4 regions of the Mesorhizobium sp. WSM4816 genome follow, and region 1 is predicted to be linked to each of the others. Evidence: riboswitches for the same ligand, from Rfam matches in the RefSeq annotation. Region 1 holds a riboswitch; each other region holds the start of a gene.
The links. Region 1 has a riboswitch for cobalamin ahead of metE (5-methyltetrahydropteroyltriglutamate--homocysteine S-methyltransferase). Riboswitches for the same ligand answer to the same signal wherever they lie in the genome.
Positions count from the first base shown of each region.

Region 1 (7,198 bases):
CTGGCGCAGGTGTGCGAGGTTCAGCTTGCTTACGCGATTGGTGTGGCCGCGCCGGTCTCTATCCTCGTCAATACATTCGGAACCGCAAAGATTGATGAAAAAAGGATCGAGCGCGCCGTCCTTGAGCTTTTCGATCTCCGGCCGAAAGGCATCATCAAGGCGCTTGATCTCTTACGGCCGATTTACCGCAAGACCGCGACATACGGACACTTCGGCCGCGAAGAGCCGGAGTTCACCTGGGAAAAGACGGACAGAGCTGACGACCTGTTGCGTGAGGCAGGACCGGCAGCTGCGTGATGCGCGGGTATTGGATGCGTCGGCATGGGGCGACCCATTCCACACTCGCCAAAAACACGCCGGCCCCGGCGTGGCGAGAAGCCGGCTCGGCTTTTTGGCGGAGACACTGATGTCGAAATATGACGTGCTTTGTATCGGTAATGCCATCGTCGACATCATCGCGCAGTGCGACGAGGCATTCCTCGAGACCAACGGCATCATCAAGGGCGCGATGAACCTCATCGACACAAGGCGCGCCGAGCTGCTCTACAGCAGCATGGGTCCGGCGATCGAGGCGTCCGGCGGCAGTGCCGGCAACACGGCGGCCGGCGTCGCCAGCTTCGGCGGCCGCGCCGCCTTCTTCGGCAAGGTCTCGAACGACACGCTCGGCGAAATCTACGCCCATGACATGCACGCGCAGGGCGTCGCCTTCGACACCAGGCCACTCAATGGCGAACCGCCGACGGCGCGCTCGATGATCTTCGTCACGCCGGACGGCGAGCGCTCGATGAACACCTATCTCGGCGCTTGCGTCGAGCTCGGTCCTGAGGATGTCGAAGCGGACAAGGCGTCTGGCGCCGCCGTCACCTATTTCGAGGGCTATCTGTGGGACCCGCCGCGCGCCAAGGAAGCGTTCCGGCAGACGGCGAAGCTCGCCCATGCAGCCGGGCGCGAAGTGTCGATGACATTGTCGGATTCGTTCTGCGTCGACCGCTACCGCGACGAGTTTCTGGAGCTGATGCGCTCGGGCACCGTCGACATCGTCTTTGCCAACAGCCACGAGATCAAGTCGCTCTACCAGACCGCCTCCTTCGACGAGGCGCTGGCCCAGATCCGCAGGGATTGCAAGATCGCCGCCGTCACCCGCTCGGAAAAGGGCTCGGTTATCGTGCGCGGCGACGAGACCGTCACCATCGATGCGACGAAAATCCGCGAGTTGGTCGATACGATCGGCGCCGGCGACCTCTATGCCGCCGGTTTCCTCTACGGCTACACGCAAGGGCGCAGCCTGCAGCATTGCGGCGATCTCGGATCGCTGGCGGCCGGGCTGGTGATCCAGCAGATCGGCCCCAGGCCGCGGCAGAATTTGCGCCGCGAGGCTGAACAGGCGGGGCTGTTGTAGGGCGGCATTTCCGCCACGTGCTGCCCACCTTCCCGTTTGCGGGCTGTCCAGACAAGCGCGGGTAAAGCGTCGCGTACCCGTCCGTAAAGGATGGCGGTTTTCTCCAAATTTCTGATTTCTTGAGGCTCAGGGACGGGCCAGTACTGCCGCCCGATCATCAATGGCCAACACGCGCCATTTTTGACGAAGGTCGTTTTGAGCCGGGATCGTACAATTGACAGATGCCCGAGCGAGCAGGCACAGCCTGCGCAAACCGGAGAGTGGCGCAAATGGCTCAGCTCTACCCGCGACCTGCGACTTGGGAACACGGCAGGTGAACGGTTCACGTAAACACATAAACATGTCTTTATACGGCATTGATAACAAAGGGAGCTACTGCGATTGTCGGCGCGTCGTGGTTCTCCGCACGGCGTTGCCGTAGCGGAGCTAAGAGGGAAGCCGGTGCAATCCGGCGCTGCCCCCGCAACTGTAAGCGGCGAGCCAACCCACCAATGTCACTGGGGCGAACTGACCCGGGAAGACGGGGCAGAGGCTGTGACCCGCGAGCCAGGAGACCTGCCACGGTGAACAACGTCCACGGGCGGGGTGTCTGGTGGCCGCGGCAGCTCGGTGTTCATGCCGGCCTGCTAGCGCCTTCCTTGTCCCCGCTCCAAGCATCGGGGTATGGAATGAATGTCTCCCAGCAAGTTCCCATAGCAACGCTTGGCATGCCGCGTATCGGTCGCCGGCGAGAACTGAAATTCGCGCTTGAAAGCTACTGGTCCGGAAAATCTTCTGCTGCCAACCTTCTCGCGACGGCGAAGGCACTCCGCGCCGCCAGCTGGAGCGAGCAGCACGATCGCGGCGTGTCGAAGATCCCGTCGAACGACTTCTCACTGTATGACCATGTGCTCGACACCGCAGCAATGCTCGGCGTCGTGCCAGCTCGTTACGGCTGGACGGGCGGCGAGGTCCCGCTCGACATTTACTTCGCGATGGCGCGCGGGACGCAAGGCGATACTGCGGGTTGTGGACACGCCGGTCACGGGCATGCAGTTCAGGGGCAGCGCGTAACCGCAATGGAAATGACCAAATGGTTCGACACGAACTACCACTACATCGTGCCGGAGCTGGGCGACGATCAGACATTCGCCCTCTCGTCGACGAAACCAGTCGATCACTTTCTGGAGGCAAAAGAGCTCGGCATCCATACACGCCCGGTCATCCTTGGACCGGTCACCTTCCTCAAGCTGGCAAAGTCTCCTGACCAGGGCTTCAATCCCATAGCGCTCCTACCGCGGCTGCTGCCCGTCTACGAGCAACTCCTGCGGAGGCTGGAGCTCTCGGGGGCCGACTGGGTGCAGATTGATGAGCCGGCGCTTGTGCTCGACCTTAGCCCGAACGAACGATCTGCCTTCGAATTCACGTACGGCCAGCTGTCGAAAGCCGCGCCCAAGTTGAAAATTATGCTGGCGACCTATTTCGGGCCGCTGGGAAACAATCTCGAGACCGCGCTTTCGCTGGGCCTGGCGGGCCTGCATCTCGACCTCGTGCGCGCTCCCGAGCAGTTGGAGACGGTTGGTCGGCTTGCACCGAAGGATCTGGTGCTCTCACTTGGCTTGATCGACGGCCGCAATGTCTGGCGCGCGAACCTGGCTGCCATTCTCGACCGCATCAAGCCGATCGTTGCCGGCTGGCCGCTGGATCGCGTCGAGATTGCGCCTTCCTGCTCGATGCTTCATGTGCCGATGGACCTGCGGATGGAGACCGCGCTCGATGTGGATGTCGGTTCGTGGCTGGCATTCGCCGCCTAGAAGAGTGAAGAGCTGCTTGTGCTGGCCCAAGCCTTATCCGAAGGCAGGGAGGCCGTAGCAGGCGCACTGAAAGCTTCTGCCGAGGCGGCCGCGGCGCGCGCAATGTCTGGAAAGGTCCATGATCCGCTCGTCCATCGGCGGGTTATCAGCATTGACGGCGCCATGAAGCAACGAAAGAGCGCATTTGCCAAGCGCTCGAGAATCCAGGCTGACACGCTCGGCCTGCCGCCGTTCCCGACGACGACGATCGGGTCCTTCCCGCAGACGCCCGAGGTGCGCAGGGCGCGCTCCGCTCATGCGAAGGGCCGGCTGAGCTATGTCGATTACCAGGCCTTCCTGAAGAAAGAGACCGAGGCGGCGGTCCGCTGGCAGGAAGAGATCGGGCTGGACGTGCTGGTACATGGCGAGTTCGAACGAAACGACATGGTCCAGCATTTCGGCGAGCAGCTGTCCGGCCTCGCCTTCACCCAGCATGGCGGGGTGCAAAGTTACGGCTCCCGGCTCGTGCGCCCTCCCATCATCTTCGGCGACGTATCGCGGCCTAATCCGATGACGGTTCTCTGGTGGCAAATTTGCCCAGTCGCTGACGAAAAAGCCGGTGAAGGGCATGCTCACAGGCCCAGTGACGATTCTTAACTGGTCTTATGTTCGCGACGACGTACCCCGCGCCGAGGCCTGCCGCCAGATCGCACTCGCCATCCGCGATGAAGTGGCCGACCTTGAAATAGCTGGCGCAAGGGTGATCCAGATCGATGAGGCCGCGTTTCGCGAAGGCTTGCCCCTGCGGAAGTCCGATTGGAAACATTATCTCGGCTGGGCAGTCGAATGCTTCCGTCTCGCTTCAACGGGGGTAGAGGACGCGACCCAAATTCACACCCATATGTGCTATTCGGAGTTCAATGAGATCATCGACTCGATCGCTGAACTGGACGCGGACGTAATCTCGATAGAGACGTCGCGCTCCAAAATGGAACTGCTAGACGCCTTCACCAAGTCCAAATATCCGAACGAAATCGGTCCTGGCGTCTACGACATTCACTCACCACGTGTCCCGGAGATCGGCGAGATATTGCATCTCGCCCAACTTGCCCGCGAGCGACTGTCGGACGGCCAATTGTGGGTGAATCCGGACTGTGGCCTCAAAACAAGGAAATGGGAGGAGGTCCGCCCTGCCCTTATCAACATGGTCGCTGCAGCACGCGCGCTGCGGGAGAAAGTGCAGGCGCAGGCCGCTGAGCCACTGTGACGGGCAAACATGTGACCCGCGGGCTTCGCGGATATTTAAGGCAGAAAGGACGCCATCGAAAGCCGCGCGCAAGTCGGTCGACGCGTGCGAGTCCCACCCTTGTCGTCCAGCCGAAGGCCCGCTGGACGGCTGAGCGGCGGGGCAGATCTGGGAAGCCGCTTCTGGTCGTCCGAAGGACGGATGATTTCGCCACGAAATGAAAGGAAGACGGCTTTGTCCATGAGCTGCAGCTCTCACAGGCGCCAGCGGCCAACAGACATTTCACCGAGGGGCAACGCTTGAGGATGCCGCCTGAGCACCGGCACCATCGAGATAGCGGCCGATCCAGTCGAGTCCGTTACAGCCGGACTCGTCGCTTCGATGACGTAGCTTCGGTTGCACAATGGATGTCCCGGTCGCGGCCCGACGTACGAACCCGGGCCTCAGCGCCAACCTAAGGAGACCGACGCACCCTGGGTTGGCCCCTACTGTCGGGTTTGTCGAGTTAGCGACACGGCGATGTTCGGCCCGGCGTGTCGCCGCGCTTTCAGTGAAGCCATTGATAACGTGCAGAACAGTTTTTCTGAGGCGCTTCCTACCCAGTTGGCACGACTCTTGATGGTCTAGTGGTATGGCGGCATACGCGTCCGACCGGCATCGCTGATTCATGCTCTTATTCAGCACTAGAAGGGGCCAACAATGACGACCGATATCTCGGCCTATGGTGTTACCGAATTAACTTCTGAAGAAACAACTTTAACGTCTGGGGGATTTGTACTCCCATTGATAATTGCGCCAATTGCAAGTATACTCCTTTTGGCAGGAGGAATCGCGGCGTCAATATGCGTCATTATACGTGGTATAAAGAACGGTTGGCATCCCGCTCAGTGATGTTTTCAGCTTAATACGAATTAACACAGACATCGCACACAGGTCGACACCGAGCCTCCTCTCAGCGTTTTATACTCTTCAAACAGCCTGCTACACCGCCGGGCGCATCCTCTCCCGACGATCAGGATGATCGTTGGTCATTATTGGCTGTTGGCAGGTTTGCCGCGTCTGCGACGCGGTGAGTCCGGCCCGGCGTGCCGCCGCGCTCTCAATTAAGCCGCCGAAACAAAAAAGCATAAGCGCTGTTCCTGAGCTTCCTGTGCAGTTGGCACGACTCTTGATGTTGTCGTTGTACGGCGGCACACGCCGCCGAGCGTGCATTACTGATTCATCGTATTATTTTGAGCTCTGGGAAAGGAGAAAACAAATGAAGGCGGAAATGTCAGCTTATGGTGTGACCGAATTGGCTCCCGAAGAAGCATCTGCAATTTCGGGAGGGATGTTTTGGGCAATAGCTTTCGCGATTTTGGGGACGTTCGGCCTTGCAGCTGTAAGCATAGGGGCAAAAGTCGCCGACCCAAATCACTGATTCACCCTTACATTTAAAGCTCTAAGAGAGGAGAAAAAATGAAGACCAATATGCAAGCCTATGGTGTGACCGAGTTAACGCGCGAAGAAGCATGTGCAACGTCCGGAGGGTGGTTCTGGCTGGCGTCGGCAGTATTTGGCGGAGTTGCTGCGATAGCACTGGGTATAGCAGCCGTGATAACATATATTAAGCACCATTAAGAAGATCCATAATATTCGCGCCGCCTGGGGTTGACCTCGGTCACCTCCAGGCAGAGGTCGCCTGGTTTGTCGTATGCGTGATGTACGGCCGACGCACTCTCAGTTGGGTTTGGAATACGCTACAGAACGCCTTTTTGGCCTCTATTCTTGTAGTCGGCATGGGTATTGCCGTCTTAGGCGCGGGGGGAGTGCTGCCGATCGGCAGAAGATCGCCGACATTCATCATTGAATGTTTTTGAAAAGGAAAACAATGGATATCGACATATCAGTATACGGCTTGACCGAGTTAACCCGAGAAGCGGGATCATCAACTTCCGGTGGTTTTTGGTTCATAGCCTCAGTTTCTGCTGTAGGATTCGTTGGTGTAGTACGCGCCGAAGACATGGTGGATGATTGGCAACATCATAGATCAACATCATTGTGACCAGCGAGACCGTGATCAACATCTCACTCATTTCTGAATTCGCCAACTGCACTTCAGAGAGCATCCTTTCTCGAGGATCAGGTAGATCTTTGATCATCTACAATATTATTTTGCTCTCTGTGGCTGCGGCGCTGGTCTCTCTGCCTTTCATCACAGTAACGGCATCATTCCAAAGTGCCGGTATTATTCGACCCACCGTCGAGAAGACGCCCCTGGTGGCGCCGGTCTCCGGACGCATCTCCCGCATCCTTGCCGCCGAAAACGATCTGGTTGCTCAGGGGCAAGAGATCCTCGCCCTCGATGATGGGGTGGTTGAGGAAAAGCTCAGGGCGCTTAAAGGCGATATTCGCGCGAAGAGCGATTTTGCCAGTGACCTAGAAACCCTGATCTCCTCCGGCACGCAAGCCAAGGACCCGATCCACCTCTTGACCGAGTCAGCCACGGCCGAGCGCGCCCATTTCCTCAACCTGCTGCGGGAGAACCAGTATGCTCGCGGTAATGCGGCTGCGGAACTCGAGCGTGCTAAACGACTGCTCTCCGCTGCTGTAGCACCGGCAAAGGCCGTTGAAGAAAAAGCCTTCGCACTTCAGAACGTTGAGATCCAGGGCGAGATCCTCGCCCGGCGCAAATTCGCCGAATGGAACCAGCAGCTATTCGACGTTAACCTGCGCCTTGAGGAACTCACGGCCGCCTTGCATCAGCTTGAGAGCGAACGGGACCTGACCCGCATTCGAGCC
Region 1 covers NZ_JBVVQR010000015.1:130,869-138,066, forward strand. Annotated here, with positions in the region: gene metK (methionine adenosyltransferase) at 1-297, shown strand, start outside; gene AC0L3H_RS17975 (adenosine kinase) at 407-1,399, shown strand; cobalamin riboswitch at 1,778-1,976, shown strand; partial or broken gene metE (5-methyltetrahydropteroyltriglutamate--homocysteine S-methyltransferase) at 2,092-4,438, shown strand; gene AC0L3H_RS17985 (hypothetical protein) at 5,442-5,837, shown strand; gene AC0L3H_RS17990 (hypothetical protein) at 6,288-6,461, shown strand; gene AC0L3H_RS17995 (HlyD family secretion protein) at 6,551-7,198, shown strand, end outside.

Region 2 (7,198 bases), on a different contig from region 1:
GGCCCACCTTTTGCCGGCCCACCCTCTGCCGGCGAACCGAACGGGGCCGGAATTTCCTCCACCGCCGGGGCCGCAAAGCTCTCCTGATGGTAGTTGGCCATGTCGAAGCCGGCCGCCTCCAGCATCTGCCGCACGGCGCGCATGAACGGGTCGGGGCCGCAGCAGAAAATTTCGCGCTCGCGAAAATCGGGGGCCAGCAGCGGCAGCCGTATCGCGTCGATCCGGCCCATATGGCCGAACCAGCCCTCACGGCTGGACCGCTCCTCGATCATGAAGCCGAGCGTCAGGCCCGGCATGCGGCTGCCGAGCAGCTCGAGCTCCTTGCGGAAGATGATCTCCTCGGGCTTTCGCGCGCAGTTGACGAAGCCGACATCTGTCCATGGCGCGCAGTCGTTCAGCCAGCGCAGCATCGACATCATCGGCGTCACGCCTGAGCCGGCCGAAATGAACAGATACTTGGCCGCTGGATGGCTGTGCAGCGAAAAGTCGCCCGCCGGCCCATAGGCCTTCACGTGAACGCCGGGTTTCAGATTGTCGAACATCCAGCGGGTGCCGAGGCTGCCGGCCTGCGCTTTCACCGTCACCGCGATCGAGAACGGCCTCGACGGCGAGGACGACAGCGTATAGGTCCGCATCATCGGGCCCTCGGTGGTCGGCAGTTCCAGCGTCACGAACTGCCCCGGTCTGTAGCGGAACCAGGTCTGGTTGTCAGAGCGGAAGGTGAAGGTCTTCACGTCAGGCGCCTCGTCGCTGACGCCGATGACTTCCAGCACCTGGAGCCTGTCGTTCCAGGGCGCCATCTCGTCGAGATGGCGGTAAAGGCCAAGGTCCGTCATCGCATTCATCCCCTTGACCTCGTTCAGGCGACGCTGCGCAGCGCCGGCCGCCCGGCCTCGGCAAGGCGCGGCCCGATGAAGGAGGCGTACCATTCGACGAACTGGATGACGCCGCCCTCATGCAGTTCCGAATAGGGGCCGGGCTCATAGGCCTTCGACAGGATACCGAAGGCGTTTTCCTCGACAATGCGACGGTCCTGGTCGTTGGTCTCGGTCCAGACATGGGTGAGTTCGGCGAGGTCGTAATCGACGCCTTCGACCGCGTCCTTGTGGACAAGCCATTTGGTGGTGACGGCCGTTTCCGTGGCACTAATCGGCAGCACGCGGAAGGTGACGGCATGATCGCCGAGGATATGGTTCCAACTCGTCGGATAGTGATAGAGCAGCAGCGAGCCGATACGGTCGGTCGAAACGCTGTCGGAAAGGTTCTTCTTCACCGCGCGTCTTCCCGTCATCGTATAGCTGACGGCGTCGCGCAGCAGCGGCGCGCGGGTGGCGCGATACTGCCCGGCCGGATCGATGCGGAACTTGCTCGGCAAACCCGCCGCCTCGCATTTCGCCCAGTGCGCGAGCATCTCTGGATCGCTGTCGGCGCCCTGCACGCCGGTCACGGTCGGCGCTTCCGGGAATGTCTTGCAGAGTTCCGGATGGTTGCCGGCGCAATGGTAGCACTCGCGGTTGTTCTCCCAGACGAGCTTCCAGTTGCCCTTCTCGACGATGGTCGATTCGAAGGCGATTTTTGCCTCGCGCAGCCGGTGCGGCAGGAGGTAAGGCTCGATCATGGCGCGCATCGGCGCGAAGTCGGCCGGCTCGTTGGCCAGGCAGATAAAGATGTAGCCGGCAACGCTTTCGCAAGCCACCGGCTTCAGGCTGAACTGGCTCTTGTCGAAGCCGTCTGCCATCTGGCGAGCAAACAACAGCCGGCCGTCCAGCTCGTAGGTCCACTGGTGATAGGGGCAGACCAGCTTCGCCGCAGTGCCCTTGTCGGCATTGCAGACACGGCTGCCGCGATGCCGGCAGGAATTGTGGAAGGCATTGATCTTGCCTTGCTGGTCGCGGACCAGCACGACCGGATAGTCGCCGATCTGGGCGGTGATATAGCTGCCAGCTTTTGGCAACTCGCAATCGTGGCCGATGAACAGCCAGTCGCGATACCAGATCAGCTCCATGTCGAGCTTGAAGAAATCTGGATCGGTGTAGAAGGGCTGCTCGAGCGAATAGCCTTGCCTGCGGCCGTGCAAGAGCCTCAGCATGTCGTTGCGCGCGTCCATGTCCTGTCCTCGTGTAAGGACTGAACTGGTGGTGATGGAGGGAGGACCGTTTGCACGCCGGCGACAGGGCCGGACGTGCATCGTCCACCTCTTGACCGCCCACCGCGATCAGTCGAGTCTGAAAATCTCGGGCTGGTTTCCGGGCTCTGGAGTGTCCTTGCGGACTCGTCGCGACACCTTCCCAGGCTTGTGGCCCAGTGGTCTCCCGTTGCGACTTGAACTCCACCACCGTTGCGGGGCAGCGCCGGGTTCTGACCGGCTTCCCAATTCTCCGCTTCGTCGTCACCAAGCGGCACCTGAGATGGCGTGATCTAATCATGCCGGCCGGCTGACTGCCGGCATGAAAGCGACATCGTATCCATGCGGCGCGACACCGCCGGCGAAACCTGCAGGTTTATATCTACAGGGCTGAAACCCACTTTGTCGGCGGCCATTGTCGGCTGCCGTGACATCGAATCCGACCCGCGGCGGAGACCAGGAAGGTTAACAGTTTACAAAAGTGACTATTAGCCGCTTCTAAAATCGAACCGAACGGTTCGTTTCTGTTGACAATGCGTACAGCATGCTGTGAACGCAAATCCGCCAATCCGTCAATTCATGAATGGCTAATTTTGAATAAGATATTGAAAACGAAACATAAAACCATGGTAGTAGATGCCTCTGGTACAATTTCAAGGTGTAGATTCTTGGTCCACACGGAACAACTTCGTGATTGGAATCCGCCGAATGGCCTTCCCACATCGGGGCTGTCCGAACGACGCGCGCATCCTCCCAAGACACGCCGCTAGACGGACTGAAGACTAAGATACTGGAGTACTAAAATGAAAAAGATCGCTCTTGCTGCCGTCGCCGCTCTGGCCATCACCGGCAGCGCCTTTGCCGGCAGCGACCATTATGGGTCCAAAGCCGCCAACCAGCCGGCCGTCGCGGTCGACAGCTCGTATACGGCCTCTGTCCAGACGCCGGCTCACGCTGAAAAGCAGCCCGTTGGCCAGGGCGCCGACCGCAACCTTTTCGGCAACAATTAACAGCTGGTCCCAAACAGCAAAGTGGCGGTCCGCCGCTCGGGATCTGAGGAACTCAGGAGTATTTGAAATGAAGAAGCTCATTCTTGCCACCGCCGCCATTGTGGCCATCTCCGGCAGCGCTTTTGCCGGCAGCGACAACTTTGGATCGAACGGCGCCAACCAGCCGGCCGCTGCGGTCGACAGCAACTCGTACACGGCTTCGATTCGGAATTCGGCTTCGGCGCAGAATCCGGTTCCGGCTGACGAGAAACCCGTCAACGGCAGCGACCGTAACCTGTTCGGCAACAACTAACAGTTCGTTCCAACAGCGGCGGCGGCATTTGCCCGCCGGGCTGGCGGAACCAAGAAAATCCAGGAGTTTTGAAAATGAAGAAGATCGTTCTTACCGCCGCCGCGCTTTTGATTGCTGCGGGCGGCGCTTTTGCCGGTAGCGACAACTTTGGCAGAACCGACATCAACAAGCAGGCGACCATCAACGTCGACAACACGCAGACGTCTTCGGTACGCAATACCGGCTCGCCGGTCTACAAGCTGCTCAACTCGTCGGGCGACGTACAGAAGTCCGCCCCGCAGGGCAGCGACCGGAACCTGTTCGGCCGCTAGCGCATCGGCCCGAAAATCGGTTCCGATTTTCGGAAAGCACGATGCGCAGGTTTAAAGTGTTGGAGCGTACCTTTGTGCGTCCACTTGGACGCACGTCGCTCTAACAGCGACCGGAACGCACAAGAGTGGCGGCTTGCCCGCCGCTCTCGTTTTTGGGTCACCAAACATCCATCAGTTCGGCTGCTGCTCTCAGGCTGCCTTTGCTTCCGCTTTGTGGAGCGTGAATGAATGTCCGTCGGCATCGAAAATATGCAGGTCGCCGGCATCGGCATTCAAGCGCAGCGCAGCGCCGCGCTTGACCCCGACATTGCCTGGCAGCTTGGTGACCAGCGGCAGGTCGGCGCGACCGATGTCGACATAGACGAGTTGGACCTCGCCGAGTTGCTCGACATAATCCACCGTTCCCTCGAAAAGATAATCCGCACCGGTGGCGATCGTCAGATCTTCCGGCCGCACGCCGAAGCTCACCGCAGCGCCCTTCACCGACGCCGGCGTGGCGATCGGCACCGTCGCCTTGCGCCCGCCGACATGACTGACGATGGTCGGGTCGCCTGATTTGTCGATCGTCGCCGGCAGGATGTTCATGGCCGGCGAGCCGATGAACTGGGCGACGAACAGATTGCCGGGTCTCTTGTAGAGTTCCATCGGCGTGCCGACCTGCTCGATATGGCCCTCCTTGAGCACCACGATGCGGTCGGCCAGCGTCATCGCCTCGACCTGGTCGTGGGTGACGTAGATCATCGTTGTAGCAGGCATCGATTCCTTGAGCTTGGCGATCTCGATGCGGGTGGCGACGCGCAGCGCCGCGTCGAGGTTCGACAGCGGCTCGTCGAACAGGAAGACCTTGGGGTTGCGCACGATGGCGCGGCCGATGGCGACGCGCTGGCGCTGGCCGCCCGACATCGCCTTGGGCAGGCGGTCGAGATATTTGGTCAGCTGCAGGATTTCCGCCGCCTGGCGCACCCGCTTGTCGATCTCGGCCTTGCTCTCCTTGCCGATCTTCATCGAGAACGCCATGTTGTCGTAGACAGTCATGTGCGGATAGAGCGCATAGGACTGGAACACCATGGCGATGCCGCGCTTCGACGGCGGCACGTCGTTCACCACCTCGCCGTCGATCTTGAGCTCGCCGGAGGTGATTTCCTCAAGCCCGGCGATCGACCGCAGCAAGGTCGACTTGCCACAGCCCGAAGGGCCGACGAAGACGATGAACTCGCCCGACTTTATGTCGAGGTCGATGCCATGGAGAATGTTGAGATTGCCGTATGATTTCTTCACTTGCCTTAGCGTGACATCGGCCATGGGTTCCCTCCAGTGAATTGCAAATTCAGTCGATACGCCCGAACCAGGCGCCGTAGCCGCCGAGGCGGATAAAGCCGGCGTCAGTCTGTCCCGAAAACCCGTGCCCCGGCAAGGGCTGCAGCGAGCGTCCGCCGAGATTGACTTCGGCCGGTCGGCTGCCGAGATTGAAGGCGCAGACGATCTGCTCATTGCCCTCGCGGCGCGTGAAGGCGACCGTATCGCCCTGGCTTTCGATGAACTCGATCTCGCCCTTGGCCAGCGCCGGATGCAGGCGGCGGAAAGCGAGAAAGCGCCGGTAGTGTTCGAGCAGCGAGTTGTCGTCGCCCTGCTGCACATCGACCGCCTGCGAAAGGTGCTTGGCAGGCACGGGCAGCCAGGGCTTTGCCGTGGAGAAGCCGCCATTGCCGTCGGCGCCATTCCAGACCATCGGCGTGCGGCAGCCGTCGCGGCCCTTGAATTCCGGCCAGAACCGGATGCCGTAGGGGTCCTGCAGATCCTCGAATTGCAATTCCGCTTCGCCAAGACCGAGTTCCTCGCCCTGGTAGATGCAGACCGAGCCGCGCAGCGACATCAGCAGCGCCGAGATCACCTTGAGATAAGCGGTCTGGTCGGCCTCGCCGGCCGCCCAGCGCGAGGCAGTGCGCATCACGTCGTGGTTGGAGAAGGCCCAACACGACCAGCCGTCGCTGGCGACCTCGCCAAAGGCTTCCAGCACCGAACGCACCTTTGCCGCGCTGATCTTTTCGGGCGCCAGGAAGTCGAATGAATAGCACATGTGCACGCGCTTGCTGCCGGCGGTATAGGCCGCCACCACCTCCAGTCCGCGCTGCGAATCGCCGACTTCGCCAACCGCTGCCGTCGCCGGATATTCGTCGAGCAGGGCGCGGAAGCGTTCGAGGAAGCCAAGGTTTTCGGGGCGGCTCTTGTCGTAGAGATGGTCCTGGTAGTTGTAGGGGTTGACGGAAGGAGCGGTCTGGTCGTTGCGCTGTTCGGGCGGCAGCGGCGGATTGTCCTCGAGGCCTTGGCTGTGGAAGTAGAAATTGATGGTGTCGAGGCGGAAACCGTCGACGCCGCGCTCCAGCCAAAAGCGGGTGACATCGAGCAGCGCGTCCTGAACTGCGCGGCTGTGGAAGTTGAGATCGGGCTGCTCGGCTAGGAAATTATGCAGGTAATATTGCTGGCGGCTGGTGTCCCACTGCCAGGCCGAACCGCCGAAGATCGACAGCCAGTTGTTGGGTGGCGTGCCGTCGGGCCTGGCGTCGGCCCAGACATACCAGTCGGCCTTCGGGTTGGTGCGGCTCGAGCGGCTTTCCTTGAACCACCGATGGATGTCGGCGGTATGCGACAGCACCTCGTCGATCATCACCTTGAGCCCGAGCCTGTGCGCCTCGGCGGTCAGGGCGTCGAAATCGGCCAGCGTGCCGAACATCGGATCGACGTCGCAATAGTCTGATACGTCGTAGCCGAAATCCTTCATCGGCGACTTGAAGAACGGCGAGATCCAGATGGCATCGACGCCGAGCGCCGCGATATAGGGCAGCCTGCCGATGATGCCCCTGAGGTCGCCGATGCCGTCGCCGTTCGAGTCCTGATAGCTGCGCGGATAGATCTGGTAGATCACGGCACCTCGCCACCAGTCGCGGTCGACGGCGAAGTCGGGACTCAACGTCGCTTTCACAGCGGATTGCATGATCTCAACCTCCCTTCACCGAGCCGGCGAGCAGCCCGCGGACGAAATAGCGCTGCAGCGAGAAGAACACGATCAGCGGCACGACAATGGTGATGAAGGCCGATGTCGTCAGGATCTCCCAGTCGCCGCCGCGCGAGCCGAGCAACGCGTTGAGCTTGGCGGTCAGCACGATCTGGTCGCCCTCGGTGCCGAGGAAAACCATCGCGACCAGCAGATCGTTCCACACCCACAGGAACTGGAAGATGGCGAAAGAGGCCAGCACCGGGAACGACAGCGGCAGCACGATCTTGACGAAGATCTCGAAATCGCTGGCGCCGTCGATGCGCGCCGATTCCATGATTTCTCGTGGCAGGCCGGCAATGTAGCTTCTCAAGAGATAGATGGCGAAGGGCAGGCCGAAGCCGGTATGCGCCAGCCAGATGCCGAGATAGGTTTTCGACGGCACGCCGAAGAAGCTGCCGACGCCGT
Region 2 covers NZ_JBVVQR010000003.1:92,917-100,114, reverse strand. Annotated here, with positions in the region: gene AC0L3H_RS04715 (FAD-binding oxidoreductase) at 1-836, opposite strand, end outside; gene AC0L3H_RS04710 (aromatic ring-hydroxylating oxygenase subunit alpha) at 860-2,107, opposite strand; cobalamin riboswitch at 2,221-2,422, opposite strand; gene AC0L3H_RS04705 (DUF680 domain-containing protein) at 2,929-3,135, shown strand; gene AC0L3H_RS04700 (DUF680 domain-containing protein) at 3,203-3,427, shown strand; gene AC0L3H_RS04695 (DUF680 domain-containing protein) at 3,502-3,738, shown strand; gene AC0L3H_RS04690 (ABC transporter ATP-binding protein) at 3,928-5,040, opposite strand; gene bglA (beta-galactosidase BglA) at 5,066-6,730, opposite strand; gene AC0L3H_RS04680 (carbohydrate ABC transporter permease) at 6,735-7,198, opposite strand, start outside.
Region 2: it holds a riboswitch for cobalamin, as region 1 does, so the genes downstream of both, AC0L3H_RS04710 (aromatic ring-hydroxylating oxygenase subunit alpha) here and metE (5-methyltetrahydropteroyltriglutamate--homocysteine S-methyltransferase) in region 1, are expected to answer to the same signal.

Region 3 (7,198 bases), on a different contig from region 1:
CACTTCGCGAAAGGCTTCTGGCGTGCTCATGACGTTGAGGCGTCTATTGCGCTTCACCCGCCGCGGCGTGGCCGAAGATGCTCGGAAGCCCGCGGGAAACGCCGGTGTCCACCGTGACGGTCGCGCTCATGCCGGTGCGCAGCGCCATCCTGGCGTCGGCATCGGCCAGCTGCAGGCGCACCGGAATGCGCTGGGTGACCTTGACCCAGTTGCCGGTGGCGTTCTGGGCGGGCAACAGCGAGAACTCGGCTCCGGTGCCAGCGCCGATCGCCTTGACGGTGGCTTCGAACGTCCGGCCCGGGTAGGTGTCGACCACGATTTCAGCCGTCTGGCCGGGCTTCATATTGGTGAGCTGGGTTTCCTTGAAATTGGCATCGATCCAGGTATCGCCGGTCTCGACCAGCGAAAACAGCGGCGTACCCGAGCCGACATACTGGCCGACCTTGAACGAGGCAGCCTGGCTGATGATGCCGTCGGCCGGCGCCCTCACCGTGGTCTGCGCCAAATCGTAGGCAGCCTTGTCGCGCGTGGCGAGCGCCGCCATCACGGTCGGATGCCTGTCGGTCTCGATATCGGGATTGCCGCCAAGGCCCGCCTTGGCGCTGAGGATGCCCTGTTCGGCCACGGCCAATTGCTGCTTGGCCTTGTCGAGATCGTTCCTGGCCTCGTCCAGCGACGACTCGGCGTTGATGCCCTTGCGGGCCAGGTCGGCGGCCCGGTCGTATTGCGACTGCGCATAGTCGACCTGGCTGGCGTCCGACTTCTCCTGCGCTTCCGCCTGGCTATAGGCCGCACGCAGCTGCTCGACATTGAGGCGCGCGCCGGCCACCGCCGCGTCAGCTTGGGCCAATGCGATCCGGTAAGGCTCGGCATCGATGGCGAACAGCACGTCGCCCTGCTTGACGGACTGGTTGTCGAAAATGTCGACTTGGACGATGCGGCCGGCCGTATCGGCGGCGATCGTGACCTTGGCCTGCTGCAGATTGGCGTTCTCGGTCTCCTGGTAACGGCCGCCGGTCACCCAGACGTAGCTGCCGCCGGCGATCAGCGCCACCGGGAGCGCCGACATCAAAAGCATGCGGCCGGCACGGCGCTTCTTCTTCGGCGCCACCGGCGCCGGCGCTAGCTGCGGAGCGGCCGTAACCGGAGTTGCCGCCGGCTGCGCGGGAGCTTCCAACTCCAGCTTGGTCGCATTCTCATCTACCTTGGCTACCGCGTTCATGCTGCTGCGCCTTCTGCACTCTCGACTTTTTCGCCACTCTCGACATTTTCGCCCGGCGCCGGCTCGCCGTCCGCCAGGTTCCTGGTCATCGTCTCCAGTGCCTTGATCAGGACGCGACGATCTTGCGGCGACACGCCGGCCAGCGATTCTTCATAGACTTCGCCAGCAAGGCTCTTGATCTCAGCGTAGGCCTGGCTCGCCTTGGCGGTCGGGAAGATCATGCGGACGCGGCGGTCGGCGGCATCGGCGCGGCGCTCGATCCAGCCGCCCTCCTCCATGCGGTCGACCAGGCGCGACACGCTGATCGGCTCGATCTCGAGAAGCTCGGCGAGCCGGGCCTGGGTGATGCCTTCTTCCTTGGCGACGCGGACCATCAGCCGCCATTGCGCCGAGGAAAGGCCGAGCCCGCTGGCGCGCGCCTCGAAGCGCTTGCGCATCAGGCGCTGCACGTCGTGGATCAAAAAACCCAATCTGTCGATGCCGTCGGAAACCATGAGCGGCATATATTATAAGCGTGCTCACTATTCAAGACGCGGCATTGTGCCAGAAGCCGGCAAGTGTGCATGGCAGCCCATCATGAACGATTGCGAATGAGCATGGTGACCACAAAGAAAGCGCCGACCGAACTGGTGATGATGCCGATCGGCAGTTCCTGCGGCGGCAGCAGCGTGCGCGCCAGAAGATCGCTTGTCAGCAGCAGCACCGCTCCGAAGAGGGCACAGCTTGCAATCAGGCGCAGATGCAACGGGCCGGCCAGGGGCCGGGACAGATGCGGGATCATCAGCCCGACGAAACCGATGACACCTGCGACCGAGACCAGGATCGCCGTCGAGAAGGCAGCGACGAGAAACGCCGTCCTGCGCATCCGCACAACCGGCACGCCGAGGCTTTCGGCAGCATTGTCGCCGGCCAGGAAGGCGTCGAGCTTGCGATGGTTCCACAGGCCATAGCCAAGAATGGTGCACGCGCCAAGAGCAGCCAGCCCGACATTGTCCCATCGCGCCAGGCCGAGCCCGCCCATCGTCCAGAACAAAACCGAGTGAGCGGCGCGCTGGTCTCCGGCGAAGACGAGATAGTTGGTCAAGGCAATGAACATGAACGAGACGGCAAGCCCGGCCAGTATCAGCCGTTCGGGGCCTTGCCCCCTCACCCGCGAAACCAGCAAAAGCACGATGCCGGCGGCCAATATGCCGCCGGTGAAGGCGGCAACCGGCAACGTCCAGATGCCGAAACGGTCGCCAAAAATGGTGATGACGGAAACAGCGCCCGCCGCCGCACCGGAGGAAAGGCCGAACAGGAACGGATCGGCGAGGTCGTTTCGGGTTACCGTCTGCAGCAGCGCGCCGATGACGCCCAGCCCGGCGCCGACACAGATCGCCATGATCGTGCGCGGCAGCCTGAGATCGACAATTATCTTGGCGACCGGGATATTGCCGACCGAACCGGGCACGAGATCTCCGTCCAACCCGGCCGCATGTCCGAGCGCAGCAATCACGTCGCTCAACGCTATGACCGTCGATCCATAGGCGATCGACAGCAGAGCAAGAGCGGCGATTGCTGCCGCTCCTGCTGCCATGGCCAATTCGAAGGCCCTGTGACGCAAGCTCAGAAGGCTTCCGGGTGCATCGCGCTGGCGATCTTGCCGATCGCCTCGATGTTGGCGGGTCCAGGCGTCAGCTCGGCATAGCGCAGCGCGACGAAGCGCTCATTCCTGACCGCATCGGTCTCCTTCATTGCCGGATGGACTTTGAGGAAGTCGAGCAGTTTCCTGTAACCGCCGCCGTCCTGGTAGTCGAGCAGGATCAGGAACTGCGGATTGCGGGAAGCGACCGTTTCCCAGTCCGTGTTGCCCCAGCTCGTCTGCATGTCGGCCATGATGTTGTCGCCGCCGGCAGCGGCGATCATGGCGCTGGGGATCGCGAACTTGCCTGATGTGAAGGGTGTGTCTTCGCCGGAGTCGTAGAGAAACACCCGCGTCCGCTCGCGGTCGCCGACCTTTGCCGTGATAGCGGCGAGTTGCGCTTTCCAGCCTGAAACGAGTTTTTCCGCCTCGGCCTCCTTGCCGAAAATCCTGCCCAGCTTTTCGATGTCGCCGTAGAGCAGGTCCATCGAGGCGGCGGGGCGGTTGTTGTCGAGATGGACGCAGCTTTCCGTCAGCACCAGCGTCTTGATGCCGTGCGGCGCCAGCGTATCTGGCGTTACCTCGCCGCCCGGCTTCATGCCGTAATACCAGCCGGCGAAGAAGAAATCGGGCTCGACCGCGACCAGGTTTTCGAGCGTCGGGTATTTCGGCGCGAGTTCCGGGATCGCTCCCTGCCCGGCCTTGAATTCCGGACCGACCTTGTACCATCCGGTGATGCCGGTCAGGCCGACGATCGACGGTTGCAGCCCCAGCGCGAAGGCCATCTCGGCCATGTTCATATCCTGGATGACGGCGCGCTTCGGCGCGGCGTCGAACGTCAGCGGTGTGCCGCAGCTGTCGACTGTTACCGGGAAAGCGAAGGCGGCCTGGGCAAGCAGGAGAGAGGCAAAAGACAGTGCGAGGCGTTTCACGGATGTTGCTCCTTGGTTAGATCAGAAGAGGCACGGTTCGGGACTTCGAACACCGTGAGTTCGCGGTCTTCGGTGGGATGGCGCAGCCGAAGCACGTCGACGCCGAAAATCTCGCGGATCAACTGCTTGGTCAGCGCCTCGCGCGGACCGGCGAGTGCCTGCAGGCGTGCCTCGTTCATCACCGCGACCCTGGTGGCAAATGGCGTGACCAGCGACAGATCATGCAGCACCGCCACGACGGTCATGCCAAGCTGCGATACGAGTTCGAGAAGTTCGCTGCGGGCGCGCGGATCGAGATGATTGGTCGGTTCATCGAGGAACAGGATTTTCGGCTCCTGGGCGATGGCGCGCGCCAGCTGGGCGCGTTGCCGCTCACCACCCGACAGCGAGCCGATCGTGCGGCCGAGCAGCGGCAGCAGGCCAGTTCTGCGAAGCGCTTCGACGACGACGTCGCGTTGCTCGCTCCTGCGTCGCCAGCCGGCATGCGGGACCCGCCCAAGTCCGACGTAGTCGATCACGGCAAGCCGCGGATCGGGCTGATCGGTCTGGCCGACGACCGCCATGTGCAGCGCCCGCTCGGCGGCCGGAAACGTCTCCAGCCGGCGTCCGGAAAATCTCACATCTCCCCCGCTCGGACGCAGCGTGCCGCATAGCATGCGCAGCAGCGTCGTCTTGCCGGCGCCGTTGGGACCGATGATGGCGAGGCGGTCTCCCGCCGCGACCGAAAGGCTGACCGCACTGACCAGGCGCTGGCCATTCGCCGTGGCGCTCAGTTCACGCGCTTCAAGAAGAGGCTGGCAGGCGTCCAACTTACCGTCACTTTCTCAATGGCGACGGAAGGAAGCTGGACCAGCCGACAAGACCGATGTCCACGTCTCCTCCCGGCACACCCCGTCCGGTCAACTCGTGCGATGGCAGGTCTCCTGGCTCGCGGGTCCTTGCGCCATCCTGCCTTCCCAGCCTTGGCCAGTGGCATTTCGGATTTTGCTCGCCGCTTACAGTTGCGGGGGCAGCCACGGCCTCGATCCGAAGATCTCACCGTGTTCCCTTTTCACCCCTCGCCTTTCGGCTTGGGGAACCATCAGTCAGCCACCCTAGTTTTCCGCCAATCCCAGCGCAATAAATTTCCGGGTTCCGGAGTGCCCGCGAGCAATGGTCTTGTCAGAACGAGCATACCGAACCTCGTAATGTAATAACGTTACGACTTAAAGGACAACGCCTGCTCCCGTCAAGCCCTTCGCCCAACGCCTTCGACTTGCCGACCAGCGTCGCATTGCGCGGTGCGCAATTTCGATCAAACTGCCTCCACCAGGAAGCGATACCATGACCTGGCCAATGCGCAGTCCCACAGCAAGGAGCCATATGAACCCGACCGAGAAAGCGCTGTGGTTCGTCGAAAGCCATCTGCCGGAGGCCATCTCGCTCGACGATGTCGCCAACAGCAGCGGCGTGTCGCGCTTTCACGTGACGCGGGCTTTCGGTGCGGCGACCGGACGTTCGGTGATGGGCTACCTGCGTTCTCGCCGGCTGACCGAGGCGGCGCGCAGGCTCGCCGCCGGCGCACCGGACATCCTCTCGGTCGCGCTCGACGCCGGCTATGCCTCGCATGAGGCTTTCACCCGTGCCTTCCGCGACCAGTTCGGCACCACGCCGGAACTGGTGCGCGCGCAAGGCTCGCTCAAAAACCTCGATCTCGTGGAGCCGATCCTGATGGACCAGTCCTTCCTCACCAATCTCGAGCCGCCGCGTTTTGAGACCAGCCGGCCGTTCCTCATCGCCGGTCTTGGCGAGCGCTACAGTTGCGAAACCAGCGCCGGCATCCCGATGCAGTGGCAAAGGTTCGGCCCCTATGTCGGCAACATTCCAGGCGAGGTCGGCGACGTCGCCTATGGCGTCTGCGTCAACGGCGACGATGCAGGCAATTTCGACTATATCGCCGGCGTCGAGGTGTCCGATTTTTCGGACCTGCCGAAGGAGTTTTCGCGCGTGCGCGTGCCGGCGCAGAAGTACGCCGTGTTCGCCCATCGCGACCACATCTCGACCATCCGCCGCACGGTCAACACGATCTGGAACAAATGGCTGCCGGCCTCCGGGCACAAGATTGCCGACGCGCCCGAATTCGAGCGCTACGGCCCCGAATTCGATCCGCGCAGCGGCAATGGCGGGCTGGAAATCTGGATACCGGTCAAAGGGTGAGAATGGCCCAGTTTTCAACTTGTGTAGGAGACTAGTGTCGAGGCGCTCCGCCTTATCTTGCCTTCTCCGTTGTCCCACAAGGGGAGAGGGGAAAGACGCTACAACTCCAGGTTCCAGTTCTGGCCGACCAGATCCTTGCCGAAGGCGTGGTGGCGTTCCTGATTGGCCAGCTTGAACCCGGCCGCCTCGTAGATGCGGCGCGCTGAGGTGAGCACGTCGTTGGTCCACAGCGTCAATTTCTTGTAGCCCTTGGCACGGGCAAAGCCGATGCATTCCTCGACCAGCCGCCTGCCGATGCCGAGACCGCGCGCCGAGGGCTCGACATAGAGCAGGCGCAGCTTCGCCACCGCGTCCGACTGGCGCACGAGAAAGACCGAGCCGACGACTTCCCCTTCCCGCTCGGCGATCCAGCTGCGTTCCCATTTCGGATCGTAGGATTTGACGAAAGCGCCGAGGATTTCGGCGACCAGCGCCTCATAAGTTTCGTCCCAGCCATATTCCTGCGCATAGAGCAGGCCCTGGCGATGGATGATCCAGCCGATGTCGCCGACCTGCAAGGACCGCAGCATGTAAGGGACCCTGGGCTCTGCACTCTCGCCCAGCAGGCGCTGCACCGTCTGCATCGCCTTGACCAGCCTGTCCTGTTCCGGTGCGGAAAGCCGGTCGAGCAGGGCCGCGACCTGATCGTGCGAACCCTGGTTCAGCGGCGCGAACGCCGCTCTTCCCGCCGGCGTCAGCGCAATCGACGAGCGCCGAGCATCGGCTTGCGTCGCCACGCGCTCGACCAGGCCACGCTCCTCGAACTTTTTCAGCAACCGGCTGAGATAGCCGGGGTCGAGACCGAGATCGCGCGCAAGATCGGTGGCGGTCAGGCCATCGCGATGCGCCAGTTCATAGAGCACCCGGGCCTCGGTCAGCGAGAAGGCGCTTTTCAGCAGCCCTTCGTCGAGCAACCCGATCTGGCGGGTGTAGAAGCGGTTGAAGCCCCGCACCGCATCGATCCGCTCCCTGCCGGGTTGATGATGAATCGTCATGGCATCCTCCTGCCCGCACAAGATCAACCATTTAGTTGACTCAGTCAAGTATCAGTTCGAAGCAGGCTGCGGCTGTCGATCAGCTCACTCAGCGCCTTGACTCTCGCCAGCCACCGGCTTATCTCACCGCCACGTTAGCACTCGCCATTGGTGAGTGCTAAGCGTAGGTTCGGCGCCGCCGGGCTTATAGGTT
Region 3 covers NZ_JBVVQR010000071.1:282-7,479, reverse strand. Annotated here, with positions in the region: gene AC0L3H_RS32535 (DHA2 family efflux MFS transporter permease subunit) at 1-30, opposite strand, end outside; gene AC0L3H_RS32530 (HlyD family secretion protein) at 44-1,222, opposite strand; gene AC0L3H_RS32525 (MarR family winged helix-turn-helix transcriptional regulator) at 1,219-1,716, opposite strand; gene AC0L3H_RS32520 (FecCD family ABC transporter permease) at 1,797-2,798, opposite strand; gene AC0L3H_RS32515 (ABC transporter substrate-binding protein) at 2,828-3,775, opposite strand; gene AC0L3H_RS32510 (ABC transporter ATP-binding protein) at 3,772-4,584, opposite strand; cobalamin riboswitch at 4,672-4,873, opposite strand; gene AC0L3H_RS32505 (AraC family transcriptional regulator) at 5,138-5,971, shown strand; gene AC0L3H_RS32500 (bifunctional helix-turn-helix transcriptional regulator/GNAT family N-acetyltransferase) at 6,070-7,005, opposite strand.
Region 3: it holds a riboswitch for cobalamin, as region 1 does, so the genes downstream of both, AC0L3H_RS32510 (ABC transporter ATP-binding protein) here and metE (5-methyltetrahydropteroyltriglutamate--homocysteine S-methyltransferase) in region 1, are expected to answer to the same signal.

Region 4 (7,198 bases), on a different contig from region 1:
GAAATAGGCGGCATGCATGCGCGAGCCGCTGGCCCGCTCATAAAACACCATCAGCTTTTCGCGCTCGACAAAGCCCCATAGCGGCGGCGTCAGCGCGCCGACATCCATTGCCTGTGTCGTCACATTGAGGATGTGCGACATGATGCGGCCGATCTCGCAATAGAGCACGCGGATCAGCTGGCCGCGCTTCGGCACCTCGATGCCGAGCAACCGCTCGGCGGCCAGCGCAAAGGCATGCTCCTGGTTCATCGGCGCGCAATAGTCGAGCCGGTCGAGATAGGGCACGGCCTGCAAATAGGTCTTGGCTTCGATCAGCTTCTCGGTGCCGCGATGCAACAGCCCGATATGCGGATCGACGCGATCGACGACTTCGCCGTCCAACTCAAGAACCAGCCTCAAAACACCATGCGCTGCAGGGTGTTGAGGTCCAAAGTTGATGTTAAAATTGCGGACGGAGGTTTCAGCCATTCTGGCGTCTCAATTCGTCTTGGCTTTTTCGTCGCCTGGAAGGACGTAATCCGTCCCCTCCCAGGGGCTGAGAAAATCGAAATTGCGGAATTCCTGTTTCAATTCCACCGGCTCGTAGATGACGCGCTTGGCCTCGTCGTCGTAGCGCACCTCGACGAAACCGGTCAGCGGGAAATCCTTGCGCAGCGGATGACCTTCGAAGCCGTAGTCGGTCAGGATCCTGCGCAAATCGGGGTGGCCCGAGAACAGCACGCCATAGAGATCGTAGGTCTCGCGTTCGAACCAGTCGGCGCCCGGAAACACACCGGTGATAGACGGCACCACCGTCTCCTCGTCGGCCTGCACCTTGATGCGGATGCGAATATTCTGCTTCGGCGACAGCAGGTGATAGACGACGTCGAAGCGCTTGGCCCGCGACGGATAATCGGCGCCGCAGACGTCGATGATCGAGATGAACTGGCATTTTGGATCGTCGCGAAGGAAGCGCACCACCTCGATCAGATCGTGCGGCTCGAGCGAGATCGTGAGTTCGCCATAGGCAAGCACCGCATCGCCGATCCGGCCGCTCAGCTTCTCGCCGAGATAGGTCGAGAGTTCATTCAGGCTCATCATCGCGCTCACCGCTCGATCGTGCCGGTGCGGCGGATCTTCTTTTGCAACAGAAGGATGCCGTAGAGCAGCGCTTCCGCACTCGGCGGACAGCCGGGCACATAGATGTCGACCGGCACGACGCGATCGCAGCCGCGCACCACCGAATAGGAATAGTGGTAGTAGCCGCCGCCATTGGCGCAGGAGCCCATCGAGATGACGTAGCGCGGCTCCGGCATCTGGTCGTAGACCTTGCGCAGCGCCGGCGCCATCTTGTTGGTCAGCGTGCCGGCGACGATCATGATGTCGGACTGGCGCGGCGAGGCGCGCGGCGCAACGCCGAACCGCTCCGAGTCATAGCGCGGCATCGAGGTATGGATCATCTCGACCGCGCAGCAGGCAAGACCGAAGGTCATGAACATCAGCGAGCCGCTGCGCGCCCAGGTGATCAGCGCCTCGGTCGAGGTGACGAGAAAGCCCTTGTCGGCAAGCTCGTTGTTGATCTCGAGGAAGAAGGGATCATTCGCCCCCACCGGCTTTCCGGTGCTGGGGTCGAGAATGCCTTTTGGCTTCGGCGCGACGAGCGTGCCGGAATTGTCGCTCAATCCCATTCCAGCGCTCCTTTCTTCCATTCATAGGCAAAGCCGATGGTCAGCATCGCCAGAAACACCATCATCGACCAGAAGCCGAGCATGCCGATCTGGCCGAAAGACACTGCCCACGGAAACAGGAAGGCCACTTCCAGATCGAAGATGATGAACAGGATCGACACCAGGTAGAAGCGGATGTCGAACTTCATGCGGGCATCGTCAAACGAGTTGAAGCCGCATTCATAGGCGGAAAGCTTTTCCGGATCGGGATTGCGGTAGGCCACCAGGAAGGGTGCTGCAAGCAGCGCCAGGCCGACGACCAGCGCCACGCCGATGAACAGGACGATGGGCAGGTACGAACTCAACAATGCGTTCATGCTGCAGCTTTCCGTTGGCGGCCAATCCACTCTGATTACAGCACCGGACCCACTTGCGGAAGCGTGACAGTTTAACCACTGAACCGTGTTAGGGGGCTCTATGCTGCAACGCGGCGAGGGTTAGCGCAGGGCTTTCGGTGAAGCAAGTCAAACCTTGTTCAAAACACGGTGCTCGACGGCATATCCGGAAAAACTGGTCCGATCCGCTCCTGTTTGATTTCCTTCGCTTTTTACTCCACTTTTCTCTCCTGACATGGATGCCGCCAAAACCCTGCTAGCATGGCGCGGAATCATCGCTCCCACCTTTGGTCAAACGCCGACAGAGTGCCGTCTGCATGAAGGAAAAAATCTCGCTCGCCATGGCCCGGCGCATCGCGCTTGCCGCACAGGGGTTTGCCGATCCTCGCCCTAACGGCACGCCCGATCGCCGCCATCTGGCCCGTGTGCTTGGCCGGACCGGTCTGCTGCAGATCGATTCCGTCAGCGCGGTGGTGCGTGCCCATTATATGCCGCTCTATTCGCGGCTTGGCCCCTACCCGCTCGCCCTGCTCGACAACGCCGCCGTGACGCGCAAGCGCAAGGTCTTCGAATATTGGGCGCACGAAGCCTCCTTTCTGCCGGTCGAGACCTATCCGCTGATGCGCTGGCGCATGGAACGGGCCGAACGTGGCGAGGAAATGTACAACGGGCTGGCCAAGTGGGGCCGCGAGCGCGCCGCCTACATTGAAGACATTTATCGCGAGGTCGTCGAACGCGGCCCGATCGCCGCTTCCGCCCTGGAAGGCCAGAAAGGCTCCGGCGGCTGGTGGGGCTGGAGCGACGCCAAGCACGCTTTCGAATGGCTGTTCTGGGCCGGCCGCATCACCACGGCGTCACGTCGTGGCTTCGAGCGGCTTTATGATCTGCCGCAGCGCGTGCTGCCGCCGGAAATACTTGCCCTGCCGGTGCCCTCCCCTGAGGATGCGCACCGCGAATTGCTGCGCATCTCCGCCCGCGCCCACGGCGTCGCGACAGCAGGCGACCTGCGCGACTATTTTCGCCTCTCTCCCGCTGACATCAAAGGCCGCATCGAGGAACTGGTCGACGCCGGCGACCTCTTGCCGGTGACCGTCGAAGGCTGGAGCAAACCCGCCTATCTTCACAAGGACGCTCGTTTTCCGCGCAAGATCGAGGCGCGCGCCTTGCTCGCTCCGTTCGATCCGGTTGTCTTCGAACGGACGCGTACGGAAAGACTGTTCGACTTCCGCTATCGCATCGAGATCTACACCCCTGCCGAAAAGCGCCAATACGGCTATTATGTGCTGCCGTTCCTGCTCGGCGAAAGGATCGTGGCGCGCATCGACCTTAAGGCCGACCGCCCGGCCGGCGTGCTGCGGGCCCATGCCGCCTATGCCGAACCCGGCGCGCCGCCGCAAACCGCCGCCGAACTTTTTGAGGAATTGAAGCTGATGCAGGGTTGGCTCGGCCTCGAACGCATCGAGGTGACGCCTGCGGGGGATCTGGGCCACGCGCTGGCGGAAGTCGCGGTTTCGTAAGGGATTGCCGATGTCGGCGCCGCCCCTCATTGCCCTGCCGGGCATTTCTCCCCGTATAGTGACGGGGAGAAAGGACGACTTGGTTTGGGATTTCGCCAATCTACAGCGTTGTAAGGCTGGGCGCCCAGGTGCGGCCGGCTTTCCTTCTCCCCGTCACTATACGGGGAGAAGGTGCCGGCAGGCGGATGAAGGGCAGCGCCGACTCGAAAATTGCCCCGCAGCGTTTCCCTCGCCGCGTCGTAGACGTGCGTTGACACAACTGCCTCCACAAGCCTAAATCCGGTTCAGACGGTCTCCTCTCGGCAAAGGGAGGAGCCAAGAGGGAATGCGGTGCGAAATCTCGATTTCAAATCCGCGGCTGTCCCCGCAACTGTAAGCGACGAGCCAAGGCCGATAACCACTGGGAAAATCCCGGGAAGGCGGCACCAAGGCGATGACCCGCGAGCCAGGAGACCTGCCGTCTAGCGACATAAAAATCCGATCGCCTGGCGGGTTTTCCGGGCAAGGAGCCTGATTTGGAACGCGACAGCAGTTTTTCGGCTGAGACAGCGGGCGTATTGTCCGGCGATGATGATGCTCTGGCCGACGTCACCGTGATCGTCTGCGCCTCCTGCCGTGACGAGACCGGCTCCGACGGCCATCCTCGCGCCGGCGAATTGTTGGCCGAAGACACGCGCCGCGCCGCCTCTGGCGAAAATATCCGTATCCGCAGCGTCGAATGCCTCGGCAACTGCAAGCGCCGCCTCAGCGCCGCTATCCTGCGCGACGGCTGCTGGAGCTATGTCTTCGGCGACCTGACCGCGACCAGCGGCGCCGATCTCATCACCGGCGCAAAACTGTTCGCCACCTCGACCGACGGCCTCATCCCATGGCGCGGCCGCCCCGATTGCCTGAAGCGCGGCCTCGTTGCCCGCATCCCTCCCCTCGACCTTTTGAAGGACCAGATATGACCACTTCCGTCTCCCGAGTGCCCTGCACCGTCGTCACCGGCTTCCTCGGCGCCGGCAAGACGACGCTGATCCGCCATCTGCTCGAAAACGCCGGCGGCAAGCGGCTGGCCATCATCGTCAACGAGTTCGGCGACATCGGCATTGACGGCGAGATTCTTAAGGGATGCGGCATCGACACCTGCCCTGAGGAAAACATCGTCGAACTGGCCAATGGCTGCATCTGCTGCACCGTCGCCGACGATTTCGTCCCGGCGCTCGACCAGATCCTGTCGCTGACGCCCAGGGTCGACCAGATCCTGATCGAAACCTCCGGGCTGGCGCTGCCCAAGCCGCTGGTCCAGGCCTTCCAGTGGCCGACGGTGAAGAGCCGGGTGACGGTTGACGGCGTCATTGCCGTGGTCGACGGACCGGCGCTGGCCGAAGGCCGCGTTGCCAACGACATGGACGCCCTGCAGGCGCAGCGCGCGCAGGACGAGACGCTCGACCACGACGATCCGGTCGAGGAGGTGTTCGAGGACCAGCTCGCCTGCGCCGACCTGATCATATTGTCGAAGAGCGACCTGATGGACGCCACCGGCTCGGCCCGCGCCAATGCCGTCATCCGCAAGCACGCCGCCCGCGCGGTGAAGATCGTGCCGGCCTCGCAGGGCAAGGTCGATCCCTCCGTGCTGCTCGGCCTCGGCCTTGCCGTCGAGGACGACATCGAGAACCGCAAGACCCACCACGATGACGAGCTCGATCACGAGCATGACGATTTCGACTCGTTCGTCATCGACATTCCGTCGATCGCCAATCCCGAAGAGCTGGCTTTGCGTGTCGCCACGGCGGCGGAAGAAGAAAACGTGCTGCGCGTAAAAGGCTTCGTCGAGGTCGGCGGCAAGCCGATGCGGCTGTTGCTGCAGGCAGTCGGGCCGCGCGTCAACCACTATTACGACCGCGCCTGGACCGCCGCCGACGATCGCCGCTCCCGCCTCGTCGTCATCGGCCTGAAAGGGCTGAACCGCCCGGCGATCGAGCGTATCCTCGCCGGCTGACCTCAGGCACGAGCCGCGATGCACATCCTCACCACCACATCCGCCTCGCTCGACGATCTTGCCGAGCCTGTCGATCTCAGGCAGACGCCTGCGGATGTCGTGGCGCTGTCCTTCACCGACAGCGATCTGGCCGGGCTGGCGGCGGCGTGGCAGGCGGACGCGGATCGCCTGCCGTCGATGCGGTTGGCCACCTTGCGCGATCTGCGCCATCCGATGTCTGTGGATCTGTGGATCGACAGCGTCGCCCGGCACGCCAGGGTTGTTCTGGTTCGCATCCTCGGCGGTTACGACTGGTGGCGCTACGGCTGCGATCAGCTCGCCTCGACCGCCCGCGCGCACGGCATAAAACTGGCGCTGCTGCCCGGCGAATGCCGCGACGAGGATTTGCGTCTGATCGAAGGCTCGACGCTGCCGCGCCAGGAGCTCGACGGCCTGCTTGGCTATTTCCGCGAAGGCGGCCCGGAGAATATGACGGCGCTGGTGCAGAGGCTGGCAAGTCTCGCCGGATCAGATGTGGCGGTCGCGGAGCCGGTTGTCGTGCCGAAGGCGGGATTTTATAAGCCGGGATTGGGCATCGTAGAGAGGCGGGACCTTTCGAATGTCGGCGTTCGGTCACACCCCCCTCTGTCCTACCGGACATCTCCCCCGCAAGGGGGGAGATCTGCCGTCACCAACACCGGCGCATTTCCTACATCGTCGGAGCTATCTTCAATATCCGCGATTGGCGAAAGCATCGATGGCGGCACAATCTCCCCCCTTGCGGGGGAGATGTCCGGCAGGACAGAGGGGGGTGGGACGGAGCTCGACGCCGGCAATACCTACGTGGGCGCCCCCATCATCCCCATCCTCTTCTACCGCTCGATGCTGCTCGCCGCCGACGTCGCGCCGATCGACGCATTGTTTGAAGCGCTGCGGCAGCGCGGCATGGCCCCCGTGCCGATCTTCGTCTCCAGCCTCAAGGACCCGGCCTCGCTCGCCTTTGTCGAAACCGCGCTTGCCACGCTACACCCTGCCGCCATCATCACCGCGACCGCCTTCGCCTCGGGTGCTGAGCCCGGCGTCGAAACCCTGTTCGACCGCGCCGGCGTTCCTGTTTTTCAGGTCATCGTCGCGACGACACGCCGCGATATCTGGCAAGACAACCAGCGCGGCCTGGCGCCCGCCGACCTCGCCATGCATGTCGTCCTCCCCGAACTCGACGGCCGCATTCTCGCCGGCGCCATTTCCTTCAAGGGCGAAAGCGAGGTCGATCCGGCATTGGCTTTCCGCGCCTTCGCCAACCGGCCGGAGCCGGACCGCGTCGCGCAGGTGGCGAACCGTGTCGAGGCGTTCGTGCGCCTGCAGCGCACGCCGCGCGAAAAACGCAAGCTCGCCATCCTGATCCCCGACTATCCAAGCGCGCCCGGCCGCACCGGCTACGCCGTCGGTCTCGACGTGCCGTCCAGCGTGCTGGCGATGCTGCACGACCTGAGCGAACAGGGCTATGTCGTTGAAGGGATTCCGCAAACGCCGCGTGCATTGCTGGATGAGTTGGAGCGTGGTGGCGAAGGCTTGGGGCTGAAGGATTATCTCGACTTCTCGGCGGAATTGCCTGCAGCGGCCATCGCTGAGGTGACGGCCGCATGGGGTAAGGCCGAAGATGAAACAGGTTTGCGC
Region 4 covers NZ_JBVVQR010000018.1:47,260-54,457, reverse strand. Annotated here, with positions in the region: gene AC0L3H_RS19545 (NADH-quinone oxidoreductase subunit D) at 1-468, opposite strand, end outside; gene AC0L3H_RS19540 (NADH-quinone oxidoreductase subunit C) at 478-1,080, opposite strand; gene AC0L3H_RS19535 (NuoB/complex I 20 kDa subunit family protein) at 1,086-1,667, opposite strand; gene AC0L3H_RS19530 (NADH-quinone oxidoreductase subunit A) at 1,658-2,023, opposite strand; gene AC0L3H_RS19525 (winged helix-turn-helix domain-containing protein) at 2,359-3,558, shown strand; cobalamin riboswitch at 3,833-4,034, shown strand; gene AC0L3H_RS19520 (DUF1636 family protein) at 4,074-4,508, shown strand; gene cobW (cobalamin biosynthesis protein CobW) at 4,505-5,542, shown strand; gene AC0L3H_RS19510 (cobaltochelatase subunit CobN) at 5,561-7,198, shown strand, end outside.
Region 4: it holds a riboswitch for cobalamin, as region 1 does, so the genes downstream of both, AC0L3H_RS19520 (DUF1636 family protein) here and metE (5-methyltetrahydropteroyltriglutamate--homocysteine S-methyltransferase) in region 1, are expected to answer to the same signal.